Regions from separate parts of the Clostridium sp. 'deep sea' genome, predicted to be linked through region 2. Evidence: riboswitches for the same ligand, from Rfam matches in the RefSeq annotation. Region 2 holds a riboswitch; the other holds the start of a gene.

Region 1 (7,162 bases), 1.7 Mb from region 2:
AGGTGAAAATAATGAGTAATTATGCTATAGAAGTAAAGAACTTATATGTAACATTTAATACATTTAGTGGCAAAGTGCATGCTGTTCGAGACGTTTCGTTTAATGTGAAAAATGGTGAAACATTAGCCATAGTAGGTGAATCTGGTTCAGGCAAATCAGTTACAGCTAAAACAATAATGGGGCTACTAACCAAAAATGCTAATATTGAAAGTGGCTCAGTTTTATATGAAGGAAAAAATCTTTTAGAGCAAACCGAAAAAGAGATGTGTAACATTAGGGGCTCTGAGATTGGCATGATCTTTCAAGATCCACTAGCGTCTTTAAATCCAGTAATGAAAATAGGTAAACAGATTACGGAGGCCTTAAGAATAAAACAAAGAATTGCCAAAGATGAGGCTAAAGAAATAGCCATTCAACTTATGAAAGACGTAGGTATTCCTTATGCAGAAAAAAGATATGAACAATATCCATTTCAGTTTTCGGGGGGTATGCGTCAACGTATTGTTATAGCTACAACATTAGCTATGGATCCTAAAGTCTTAATCTGTGATGAGCCTACTACGGCTTTAGATGTAACTGTACAATCTAAAATTCTTGAGTTAATAAAAGAAATTCAACGAAAAAGAAATATAGCAGTAATATTTATTACCCACGACCTTGGTGTTGTTGCCAATGTTGCAGATACAGTAGCTGTAATGTATGCCGGAAAGATTGTAGAAAAAGGTACAGTAGAAGATATATTCTATAATGCTAAAACGCCATATGCCATGGCTTTAATGGCTTCAATGCCAGATTTAGAGACTGACACTCAGCGTGAGCTATATGCTATACCGGGTACGCCACCTAATATGTTGTTTCCTCCTAAAGGTGATGCTTTTGCAGCCCGAAACCAGTTTGCCTTAAAACTAGACTTTGAGGAGCAACCACCTGAATTTAAAGTTTCTAATACCCATGTTGCTAGCACTTGGTTAATGCATCCTAAGGCGCCAAGTGTAACTAAAAAAGACTTTATAAATAATAATGAGAGTTATCAAAGTGGTGAGTTTGGAAAAGGATCAACAATTGATTACAATAATAAGGTTCTTGAGGTAAAGGGATTAAAACAATACTTTACTAGTGGTACAGGTAAACGCAAAATTACAGTTAAAGCAGTAGATGATGTTAGCTTTGATATTTTTAAAGGCGAAACATTTGGTTTAGTAGGCGAATCTGGTTGTGGTAAAACTACCACAGGTAGAGGGATAATTAGACTTTACCAGCCTACAGCTGGAGAGGTTATTTTTAGAGGTAAAAATATTGCAGCTAAAATGTCGGACAAAGAGCGCAGAAACGCTACCCGTGGTATTGAGATGATTTTTCAAGACCCCGTAGCATCATTAAACCCTCGTATGACTGTAAAAGAGATTATAGGCGAAGGTTTACGAATTAATAGATTATGTACTTCTGAAGAAGAGATGATGGACATGATTTATAAAATGCTTGATGTAGTAGGTTTAACAAAAGAGCATGCCTCAAGATATCCACATGAATTCTCGGGTGGGCAAAGACAGCGTATTGGTGTTGCCAGAGCTTTAATAACTAATCCAGAGGTAGTTATTGCAGACGAGCCAGTTTCTGCTCTTGATGTATCGGTGCAAGCTCAGGTTTTAAATCTAATGAATCGTATTAAGAAAAAGCTAGGTTTATCAATCTTATTTATTGCCCATGACTTATCTGTAGTAAAGTATTTTTCGGATAGAATTGGGGTAATGTATTATGGAAAATTAGTAGAGGTTGCTGATGCTAATGAGCTCTATAAAAATCCTTTACATCCATACACAAAATCATTATTATCAGCTATACCTCATCCTAATCCAGAGTATGAGAAAAAGCGTAAACACATTAATTATAGTGCATCTATGCATAAGTATGGTAAAAATGAGGAAGTTAGCTTAGTAGAAGTTTCTAAAGGACACTTTGTTAGATGTTCAAAAGCAGAGAGACAAAAATACTAATGCCTAAAGTGTTTAAAAAAAGAGGTTTAGTAATACTTATAGTACTTATTCTTTTAGGGATTTTTGCGGCACTATATATGCAATTAAATCTTTACAAAGGTGATAACCTAAGAACTTGGTCATCCTATGAATTAAGAATGGGTAAGGGTGAAATAGTCAAGCAAAAAGAAAGGCTATTTTTACCGCTTTATACTATGTTACTAGCCTTAATAGGCTATGTTGGATACTCTATATTTGAGCTTTTTGTAGGAGTTCACTCCTACTACAAAACTTCAAGATTTTTATTGATGATAGCAACTTATGCAGTAGCAGCTGTATATTTATTTAAAGGTTATTATGTGATTGCCCTAGCTCAGTCTATAACAGGCAAAACAGCCGAATATGTTATTGGCTTTAATAAACTTATGGGACCTGTTGCAGTTGTTATACTCTTAATGGGAATAAACTATTTCATAAAAAAAAGAAACCTTAAACAAAGAGAAAATATCTCAATTGATAATGAACGTTATAATGTATTAAAAGCAATACTAAATAAAAAAAGATAAAAAACAGGACTCGATCTTTCGAGTCCTGTTTAAATTACTCTATAATCTTAATTTTATCTTTTGCTATAAACTTGCTATCATACATAACTAACGAGTTATTCTCTAAAATAAACTCTTCGCTTACTATATTGCCGGTAGTTTTGTTAATGGCTTTTTTAAAAATCTTATTGTGTCTGTAATACTTATTTTTTAACTTCATAAAGTAATGCTCTTTTTCTACAACATGATAACTTAAATTTAACTCTTGATCACTGCGTAGCTCTCCACATAAATGCTTATCTGTAGTGTAGGTTATTAACTGAAAGCTTTTATCGGTATTATTTATAAACTGATAGTCTTTATAGTTATACATAATGGAGGTGCCTGTGCCAAAGGGTATTTGTCTGCCATAATCCGGAAACATATCTAGCTGGTTATGGTGATGATGTTCTATTATTTGTAAGGGGCTATGTAGAATCATCCAGTGAATTAAGTTTGTAAATTGACACATACCTCCAGCAATGCCTTTACTAATATTATTGCCTTTAATAATTAAGCCTTCTTTATAACCTTTTTTAGCTGTACAGTTACCTACTAGTTTCCAAAAAGAAAATATTTGATTTGGTTTTATAACAATGCCAGTTATGCTTGGAGTGGCTAAAGCTAAATTAACTGCTTTATTTTCTTGCAGTTGCATATCCACATTACCTAATTTTCGCCTTATAAGTGATTTATGTTTATAAACAATTTGTGGTAATTTTTCAGTGTTATAATTGTTAGCATACAGTTTGCTTTTGGATAACCAAAGCAGTTTTCTTAAAAAGATACCTTTATACTGTGATATTTTATAGGTGATAGGATGTAATTGACAAAATAATTTTCGTGGCATAGTTATACTAACCTCTTATAGTTATTAATAATTAGCAAAATATACTTAAATTGTAACATTATAATTGATTATACGCTAGAATTTCTTTTAGCAATTAGCATACAAAGCTTATATAGTCAGTGTATAGAGACAAAAAAACACGAGCGAACCCATTTTTGAGTATGCCGTGCTTTACAAGTTAAAGAAATTTAGCTGATTATTACTTACTAAACTCTACTACCGTACAATTATCTATAATATAACTAAAAAACTCTTCGTCAGTAATTTCTCTATTAAAGTACCTATTAACAGCTTTACTTACAAAGCCATGAGCAACAATTAATACCTTTTTTTCTTTATGTTTTTCACTTATTCTATCTAATGCTGCAAATACCCTATCTTGAACCTCTTGAGCAGATTCTCCCTCATGAATGGCTTGGGTAAACGATGAATTAAGGCCCTGTTTCCAACGTTCAGGGTATTTAGCTTGGCTTTCTTCTCTTGTAAGTCCTTCATATAAACCAACACATATTTCACGCAAATCACTATCGGTTTCAAGGGGTAAATTTAAGTACTTGTTTATAATATTAGCAGTTTGCTGGGCTCTTTTTTGAGATGAAGCTACAATAATATCAATATCTAAATTTTTTAGAATTTCACCAACTTGTTGTGCTTGCTGTTTTCCAAGTTCACTCAACTCAACATCTAAGCTTCCAGCATATCTTTTTTGAGCGTTATATATAGATTGGCCATGTCGAACAAAATATAATTTTTTCATAGTTCACCTCTTATTTATTTTGCTTTAATTCTAACATATTTGCATAAATATATTGAGAGAAATACCTAAAATATTAGCTGAAAATTTTAGTTGCTAAAAATCTCTAAAACATTTATTAAATGAAAATTATTATTCATAGAATGATTATATAATATGTGATAAGCTAAACATATAAAATAAAAGAATCGAGGAGGATAAAGTGAATAACATTTTTATTCAACCACGTGTAGAAACTTATACAGAGTACTTAAACTTAGCCAACACTAGCGGGTTGTCATTTGAACTCGGTGACTTTGCATCTCCTGCTGTGTTAAATGATATAACAGAATATAATTACCGAAAAGATTTTTATAAACATCATTTAAAACAATTTAGCAGCAATATTAGTTTACATGGAGCCTTTTTTGATATTATTGTTGCCAGTACTGATTTAGCTATTAAAAGAGCTTCGCGTGAAAAGGTTCGTATTGGTTTAGAAACCGCCAAAGAATTAGGCGCAAGTTCTATTGTTTTTCACTCTGGTTTTAACTCAATTATTAAAAATCCAAAATATAAAGATAATTGGTTACAAGCTGCTTTGTTTTGGAGCCAAATGGCCAATGAATATGAGCTAGAAATTTTGCTAGAAAATGTTTGGGATTTAAATCCGCAAAATCTTTCAGAATTGTTAACGAATATTAATTTAGACAATGTTAATATATGCCTTGATATTGCTCATATAAATGTCTTTTCTCAAGAGACAATTGAAAACTGGTTTAACGTGTTAGGAGATAAAATAACCTATATACACTATAGCGATAATAAAAGTGATTATGATGCCCACTTAGCCATTGGCGAAGGAGATATAGACTGGCATATAGTAAACAATTGTATAAAAAAACTAAGCCATAAACCCAGAGTTGTTTTGGAAGTAAGTGGTTGTGCAGAGATTAATAAATCATTAAAATATTTAACTAAAAACAAAATATATCCATATAATTAAGTAGCTCACAATAAATTAAACGAACTGCTAAAAATAATAAAAAAAACTTGCAGGATTCAGGTAAATACTGTAGAATTTATAGTAGGTAAAAACTTAATATTGCGTATATAGAGGAGCAGTTTATTAGGTAGTTTAAGAGTGGAAAGGTACGTAATGCCAATATCTTAAATGAAGGTATAAATTGCCGAAAGGTATTATTTATTACGGAGTAATACACTTGGGAGTTAGGTGCACATAATTTAACTACTGTCATATCCAAATGATATGAGGCGCTATTCAGTAATTTCAGCTGAATGGTGCTTTTTGTTTTAAAGTTACAATGGTAGCTTACATAAAAATAAAAACATCGCTAAATAATTTAATAATGTACATAGAGGTGCAATTTTCATGGTAGTTAGTAACTGTTAAGAGTAGAAACACTCGTATTACTAATAAAGGGGAAAGTTGCCGAAAGATACCATTAGTTTTCTTAATACTATCTTGGTAGTTATGCCTACATAACATAACTACTGTCATATCAAAGTATATGATGCGCTATTCGGTGTGTATTTTTTCATGCTGAATAGCGTTTTTTACTAAACTATGATATGAAGCGCTATTCAGTGAAATAATACTGAATAGCGCTTGTTTCTTTATGTATTGTTAAGTTATGAGGCAACAATTTGCTTTAGCAGATTGCTTAATTTAGCTATTAAATGGAGGGGTAAGAATGAAAGCATGCAAATTTGGAACTCATCGAGTATTAGAACCTAAGGGAGTTTTGCCACAACCGGCTTGGAAAATCGATAATACTATGGATCTTTATGATAATGAAATATTAATAAATGTAAAGACCCTAAATATTGATTCAGCTAGTTTTACTCAAATAAAACAACAAGCCAATGGCAACGAACAAGAAATTGCCAAAATTATGTTAGATACTGTAGCTAAAAGAGGAAAACACCATAACCCAGTAACAGGCTCTGGTGGTATGTTAATTGGTACTGTCGAGAAGATTGGTAATAAGCTACAGGGTAAAACCGACCTAAAGATTGGAGACAAACTTGCAACATTAGTTTCATTATCTTTAACTCCATTACAAATTACTAAAATAAAGAAAATAAAAGTAGATACAGATCAAGTAGATATCGAAGGCAAAGCTATTCTTTTTGAGAGTGGAATATATGCCAAATTACCTACCGATATGCCTGAAAAACTAGCTTTATCAGTATTAGATGTTGCTGGTGCACCTGCTCAGGTTGCTCGATTAGTACAGTCTAATCAAAGCGTATTAGTAGTTGGAGCAGCAGGCAAATCTGGTTTGTTATGTTTACACGAAGCTAAAAAAAGAGTTGGTATTGCAGGTAAAGTAGTAGCTTTGTGTTATAGCCAAGCTGGTGCTGATGAAGTAGCTAAACTTAATTTAGCAGATGAAATCATCATTTGTGATGCTACCAATGCAGTAGCTATGATGAATGAAGTTGCTAGAGTTACCAATAACGAAATGATTGACGTTACTATAAATTGCGTAAATGTACCCAATACAGAAATGGGTTCAATTATGGCGACTAAAGAAGATGGCACAATTTATTTCTTTAGTATGGCTACATCTTTTACAGCTGCCGCTTTGGGAGCTGAGGGTGTAGGTAGAGATGTACAAATGATTATTGGAAATGGTTATTGTAAAAACCATGCTGACATTGCTATTCAAGTATTACGAGAAAATAAAGAGCTACGTAAACTTTACGAAAAGCGTTATGCCTAATGAAATTTATTGACCTTTTACCTCGCACAAACAATATAACAATAGCAATATCAGGGCTTAATAAAAATGCAGGAAAAACGGTAGTTCTTAATAAGTTAATTGACGACGCGGTTGCCATAGGTAAAACACTTGCCATTACCTCAATAGGCTATGATGGTGAAAAAACTGACATGTTGGATGGCCACCAAAAACCTCAGATATATGTACCATCAGGTACTATTGTGGCAACCGCATCCTCTTTAATAGAAAAAACAAATTTAGATTTAGAAATT
Region 2 (7,162 bases):
ACCAGTTAGTATAATTGTTATTACAGATAAAGCAAAAAAAGAAGAGCTAGCTAAACTACCATATTTTAAATTTGCTACTAAAGTTCCTGTACTTATGCTCTTTTGCCTTGATTTATATAGAACTAAACGCTGGGCTGAGTTAGAGCATATGGCTTATACTGCTCATAAAAGCTTTAGACATTTCTGGATAGCTTTTCAAGATGTTATGTGTCACATGCAATCTGTATGTACAGCAGCAGACTCAGTTGGCTTGGGCAGTTGTATTTACGGCACCGTGTTAGAGTGTTTTTATGAGTTAAAAGAATTATTTAATTTACCTAATCAAGTAATGCCAATTAACCTTGTAAGTTTTGGTTATCCTAAACAAAAGCCCAGCATTAAACACAAATTAGAGCTAGATATGTTATGCCATATGAACGAGTATGAATATAAATCAGATAAAGATTTCTTAAATAAGATATATCAAAAGTTTGATAAGGACTTAGAGCTTAAACAGGAGTATTTATCTGAAATACACCGTGTTTGTAATAATGTAGAGGGCAAACAGTTTGCTGATGAAGCTGTTAGTTATTTAAAGCAACGAGGTAGTATTCCTCAAGTATGTAGATATTATGGTTATAAAAAATATAATGCAGATATTATGGCAAATCACAATTTACATTACACTCAAGTATTAAAGAATTTTGGCTTTGATATACTTGAGAAACATGATTTCTCAGGTAAATCAGCACCTAACTCTTAATAATTAATAAGTCAATTATTATAACTAGTTAAGCAATTATTTTTAAGATATAATGTAATTAGAAATAATTATTAATGAAAATGAGGCATATTATGAATAAAATAGAGGCCTATTGTGATGGTGGCTGTAGAAATAATCAGGCTAACAGTAATGTTGGTGGTTGGGGAGTATTATTGCAGTATCAAGGGCACGTAAAAGAATTGCGTGGTGGTGCTGTAAATACAACTAATAATATTATGGAGCTAACATCGTGTATTAAGGCTTTAGAGGCAATTAAAAAAAAATCAATACCCGTAAGTATTTTTTCTGATAGTGCCTATGTAGTTAATGCCTTTAAGCAAGGCTGGATAACTAATTGGAAAAAAAATGGTTGGATTAATTCTAAAAAAGAGCCCGTAAAAAATAAAGAATATTGGTTTAAACTACTTGAGTTAATAGAAAAATTTGAGAGAGTAGAGTTTATTAAAGTTAAGGGTCATTCTACAAATGTTGGTAATAATAGAGCAGATGAATTAGCCAATATTGCCATGGATGAGGTTCTAACCAATAATAATTAAAACTTAAAATAATAGCAATAATTGTAGTGGCAGGCCTTGGTGTCTGCCTTAATTATTGGTAAAAAAGTTTCAACTCTACAAAGGTACAGTAATAAATTAGATAATCTTTTAGTTTAAAATAATCTAAATACCGATATTTTTAACCAGCTACATTTTAAACTGTAAATATTTAAATTAGCAAAGTGTTTAGAATATAAAGTGATTTTTTATTATGTTTATTAAGATTATATAAAATATTTAATAAAGAAAAAAATATTTTAAAAAGTGTTGTAATTATAAATAAAATTATTATAATTCTAGTAGATACTTTTTTAATTTCATAATTGTAATTATTTACTTAGGGGATAATGTAGCATGAAAAAAGATAAAGGATTTACCTTGTGTGAGTTAATAGCTGTACTTGCTATCTTAACAGTAGTGGTTAGTATAGTAGCACCTAAAATATTTAAGACTATTAGTAACAATAAAAGGATTGTATGTCTATTAAATCGAGATCAAATAGTAAAAAATTATAGATTGCAAAAGATTTTAACACCAAATCTTAGCTTTGAAACCTATTATAAAAATATAAATGACTATTTTACAAAAGAAGTTAGTTGTCCACATGGATATGATTTTACATTTTCAGATAATAAACTTATATGTCCTGTGCATGGTGCTGTTTATTTAAGTGTAACTAACGAAGAATATATTTACTACAATTTTTTTGATAGCAGTTTTAATCAATCACTCATTGAGAATATAATATTTCATGAGTTAGATGACTGGGATTTTACACATCATAATGGAAATGTTTTTTATACTAATAATTCAGTAGGTCAGAATAGATTTTTTTTAGAAAATAGCTTAGAGAGCTATAAAATAACTAGCAATGTTATTTTAAGTGGTGAAAATGGTTATGGAATATTTTTTGATTCGGTAACAGATAATGATGCTAAAGATGACGGCTATATTTTTCAGTTTGACTATGGTTATGATAATGGTATGTTTATTTTTAGAAAAAGAACAAATGGACATGAACACGCTCCCTTTATAAAAATAGATCCCCTTGATGTTTATGAGAGTTTTGATGAAAATAGTTATTGGAACACGGAGCATAAAGTTGAAGTTGAGGTTTTAAAAATTAGCGATACCGAAAAAAGGGTTAAGGTATATATAGATAACAAGGAAATAACCGAAAATAAAGTTGTAGTAATAAATACCCTAAACAGTAATGTAAAATACTTTGGTTTTAGAACATGGGGAAGTAGTAGAGTGTATATAAGGGATATACGTATTGACAGACTATATTAAAAGAAATTAAAAAGTGATCGGCTAAATGCGACCACTTTTTGCTATAGTAAGGTCCATAAACCTGATGTTAAAAAAAAAGGGTCGTGGAGGGCTATTGTACACTTTTAGGAGGTACTTTGAAAAGGAAATATCCACAACCCTAAAAATCAAAGACACTTGTTCGTTAATCTGCAATCTTAAACTCTACGTTTGTAACACACTCACTCTTACGTTGAAACCACAAATACACTGGTATGCCTAACACTGGCACAACTAAACCCAATAATGAAGATTTAAAATCGTTTATTAGGGTGTTTAGTAACAGTGCTACATTAATCATAAGTACTAATATTGGAACTAGAGGATATCCCCAAACTTTATAGGGGCGTTTTAAATTAGGTTGTTTCCTTCTTAAAATAAATAGTCCTGCAATAACCATAGTCGAAAATACCATGCCTGTAAAAATAACTAAGGTTGTTAATTGCGAAAAAGTTCCACTTAAAATTAAAACTATTGATAAAACTGCTGAAATAATTAATGAGGTTACTGGTGTACCAAATTTAGGGTGTATGGTGGCTAGTTGTTTAAAAAATAAGCCATCTCGTGACATAGCATAATACGAACGAGGAAAAGCCAAAACACAGCCATTGGTTGAGCCTAAAATAGATATTAAAGCTCCCCCTGTAATAACGATACCCCCAATACCACCAAATAGAGTTTTTGCTGCATCGCTGCTGGCGTATTAGAATTTATAATACTAGCTACAGGCAATACCCTTAGTAAGGCAATATTAAATAACGCATATAAAAGAGTAACACCACCTATCCCAATAACCATAGATAGTGGTAAATTACGCTCTGGATTTTTAATTTCTTCTGCTATGGTAGTAACGTTTGCCCAACCATCAAATGCCCATAAAGCAGCAATTAAAGCCAGACCAAAAGCACTTGCAGTTGACCCTAAAGAGCCTTGAGGTAAAAGTGGACTAAACTCAGCCGAGGTACCAAACATTAAACCAAAAGCAATTATGGCTACAATAGGAATTACCTTGGCAACTGTAAATACTTTTTGAACCCAGGCACCTTGTTTAACACCAATTATATTTATAGCAGTTAAAAAAATTACAGCAAAAATACTTAATAATTTAACACCTAAAGCAGATATATTTAAAAAGAAATTAGCATAGCTTGCAAAGGCTACTGCTAAAGCAGCTATAGAGCCTGGACCACCAACTAAAAATCCTGTCCACGTACTTAAAAATCCCCATATGGGTCCAAAGGCTTCTTTTAAATAAACATAACTTCCTCCACACTTAGGCATTGCAGCACCTAGCTCAGCATAACAAAGACCAGAAACAAGAGAAATAATACCAGCAACAAGCCATACCATTAACGCCATACCAGGAGCTCCAGCTCTATTAAAAACAAAAGTTGGAATAAAAAATATTCCTGAACCTATCATAATTCCTATAATAATAGTTATTGCATCAAATAAACCTAATTCTCTGCGTAATTTATTCATAGCTACCTCCAAATGATTTTGTTTTAAAAATGGAAACAAAAAAGACGTATAACAAGAGATACACTTGTTATACGTCTACAAAAAACCTTTGTAAAGACTGTCACAGTCAATCTCCCCCTCAATAGCGCTCCGTAACTAAAAAAATAATTACGACAGTGTTAAGTCTCTTAAACTTAACCCCAGTAAACAAACTTTGGCAGCTTTTTTACTTCGGCAAAAGACCCTTTTTTATTACCTCAACGATGCCTTTCTAAGTAATAATACTAATGACTTTTGCTCCTCTAGACGGGATAGCGCGATATTTAATTTAAACATACTGTAATTTAGTTAAGGTACTACTTAACTCTAATATTTTCAGTACATTGAAAGCTAATTTAGCATATATTCTTTAATGTGTCAACATAAATCAGTGAAATGAAACTACATAAAAGATTGTAGGAGATTAACAAAATAATATATTTTAATAGATTTTCTTACTTAATGCTTTATTAAAATTGCTGTAATAATAATATTTTGATCTATATTTGGAAACCTTATTATAGATACATATTAAAATTAGAATTAGGAGAAATTACCCATGTTAAAGTGGATTAAAAATAAATATAAACAGCAAATAGAGAGTATGCCAAGTCATGATAAATCAAAAACTGACCCAAGATTAGAGCGGCAAATTGCTAAAAGCTTATTTGTTAATCAAAAACGACTAGAACATATTTTAGGTGATAGTGATGACATTATTTATAGAAATTTAACCATTAACATAGATCAGCCGATAGCTGCAATGTTAATTTACATTAGGGGACTCATAAAAAAAGATACTATTAATGAAAACATCTTAAAACCACTAATGTATGAATATACTCAAAGCACAGATGATAAATTGTCTAATTCAAATGAGGAGAGTATTTTTGAATTTTTACAAAATAATATGTTGACTGTAGGCTGCCTTACTCCTGTAACTACTTATCAAGATATATTAAGCTCAATATTTAGTGGTAATACAGTATTGATAATTAACGGAGAACATGAAGCAATTTCTATGTATAGTAAAGGCTGGGATAAAAGAGGTGTTACTGAACCCCAAAACGACATTAGTATAAGGGGTTCACACGAGGGGTTTACTGAGAGTATAAGAACAAATACCGCCATGATTAGGCGTAGAATAAAAAACCATAATTTACGATTTGAATCATTTACCTTAGGTAGGTACTCAAAAACTAAAGTCTGTTTAGCATATATCAAGGGAATTGCTAACGAAGAAATAATTAATGAGGCACGCAAAAGAATTAACAAGATAGATATAGATGGAATATTAGAGTCTGGATACATAGAGCAGTATATTAATGACTCATCTTTTTCAATTTTCCCAACATTAGGTCATACTGAAAAACCAGATATTGTGTCATCTAAACTGCTAGAGGGTAGAATTGCAATTGTAACAGATAGTACCCCTACTGTTTTAACAGCCCCTTTTTTATTTGCAGAGGTTTTTCAGAGCCCTGGAGACTATTACTCCAATTTTATAGTTAGTAGTGTTTTTAGAATAATAAGATGGATCACTTATTTTTTAGCTGTGGCATTACCTGGTTTTTATGTTGCTGCTCAAGCCTTTCATTACGAAATGATACCTACCAAGTTAATGTTTACAATTGCTGCAGCACAAGAGGGTGTACCTTTTTCAGGTGTTATAGAAATATTATTGATGAGCACTTTTTTTGTAATTTTGAGAGAGGCAGGTATAAGGATGCCTCGCTCTATTGGTACAGCAACTAGTATTGTAGGAGCATTGGTGTTAGGAGATGCTGCAATTACAGCAGGACTAGTAGGAGCTCCTGCAGTAATGGTTACAGCAGTTTCAGGTTTATCTACCTTTGTAGTACCAATCTTGGCAGGTCCAATAACCATATTAAGGGTTTTTTTCATTCTGCTAGGGGGCTGTGCTGGTATATATGGGATAAGCTTAGGACTAATATTTTTACTTGCCCATATGTCAGCACTAACCTCATTTGGCATACCTTATATGGCTCCTATAGCTCCTTTTAACTTAAAAGATCAGCGTGATGAATTACTTAAAGCACCAATTTGGGCTGACCTAGAGCGACCAAATGAGTTTGCTGAAAATAATATTGTTAAACAAAATCCAAAATCTGCCTTAAAACCTTTGAGTGATGGTGAATTTATTATTGAAAATGAAGATGATAAATCTTAAGGAGGTATGTTATGGATAAAAGAATAAAACTTGAGTGTCGTCAGGTGGTTTATATACTTCTAATAGTAATATATTCAACAGCTGAATTTATCCTATCTAAAGACTCCTTTGAGAGTGCAAAACATGATAACTGGATGATTTCTATAATTTTAGGTATTTTTGGAGTAATTGTTGGGTATATCATAGTAAAATTGGCCTTAAAATTTAAAGATAAAACAATTGTAGAATATAGTAAAGAGATAGTTGGGAATAAAATAGGAACTATTATTGGTTTATTGTACTGTGTATTCTTTCTTCAACTTACTAGTATTATTATAGGTGAGTTTGTAGAGCTTTTAGCAGGTCCCTTTTATCCAAGTACTCCACTATGGTTTTTTGCTATTACCATTGTTATGGTAGCTAGTTATGTAGCTTATAAAGGTTTAGGTATTATAGGCAGGGTAGCTGATGTTATTATGCCCCTATATTTAATCGCAATTGTTATATTTCCATTGCTTAATATACCAAATATGGATTTATCTAATATTAAACCAGTTTTAGCTAAAGGCATAATGCCTGTAATTGAGGGCAGTAAAATAGGTACAATTTGGTATGGAGAGTTATCAGTTTTATTAATCATTTTTCCATTTTTAAAAAAACCTAAAAACGGATATAAAATAACCATTATAACAATAATTTCAATATCTCTGATCCTAACTATTTCAGCAATTACCTTAGTAGCTGTATTTGGAGATGAAATAGAATCTTTAACCAATCCTTATTTAGAACTAGTTAGGTATATAAAGATCTCAAACTCATTTGAAAGACCAGAGTCATTTTTGCTTTTTATTTGGACAAGTAGTTTAGTAATAAAAATAGCTG

The links. A riboswitch is a leader RNA that binds a small molecule or an ion and turns the genes downstream of it on or off. The one in region 2 is predicted to bind lysine.
Region 1: it holds a riboswitch for lysine, as region 2 does, so the genes downstream of both, IMX26_RS15200 (L-erythro-3,5-diaminohexanoate dehydrogenase) here and IMX26_RS18255 (amino acid permease) in region 2, are expected to answer to the same signal.

Annotation. Positions count from the first base shown of each region.
Region 1 is NZ_CP063353.1:3,260,066-3,267,227, forward strand. Features, by position in the region: gene IMX26_RS18215 (ABC transporter ATP-binding protein) at 12-1,994, shown strand; gene IMX26_RS15180 (hypothetical protein) at 2,003-2,539, shown strand; gene IMX26_RS15185 (VanW family protein) at 2,574-3,407, opposite strand; gene IMX26_RS15190 (histidine phosphatase family protein) at 3,607-4,164, opposite strand; gene IMX26_RS15195 (sugar phosphate isomerase/epimerase family protein) at 4,364-5,146, shown strand; lysine riboswitch at 5,247-5,429, shown strand; lysine riboswitch at 5,510-5,691, shown strand; gene IMX26_RS15200 (L-erythro-3,5-diaminohexanoate dehydrogenase) at 5,856-6,890, shown strand; gene IMX26_RS15205 (hypothetical protein) at 6,890-7,162, shown strand, end outside.
Region 2 is NZ_CP063353.1:1,157,431-1,164,592, reverse strand. Features, by position in the region: gene IMX26_RS05480 (nitroreductase family protein) at 1-742, shown strand, start outside; gene IMX26_RS05475 (ribonuclease H) at 835-1,299, shown strand; gene IMX26_RS05470 (type II secretion system protein) at 1,654-2,592, shown strand; partial or broken gene IMX26_RS18255 (amino acid permease) at 2,756-4,092, opposite strand; lysine riboswitch at 4,207-4,384, opposite strand; gene IMX26_RS05455 (spore germination protein) at 4,670-6,301, shown strand; gene IMX26_RS05450 (endospore germination permease) at 6,313-7,162, shown strand, end outside.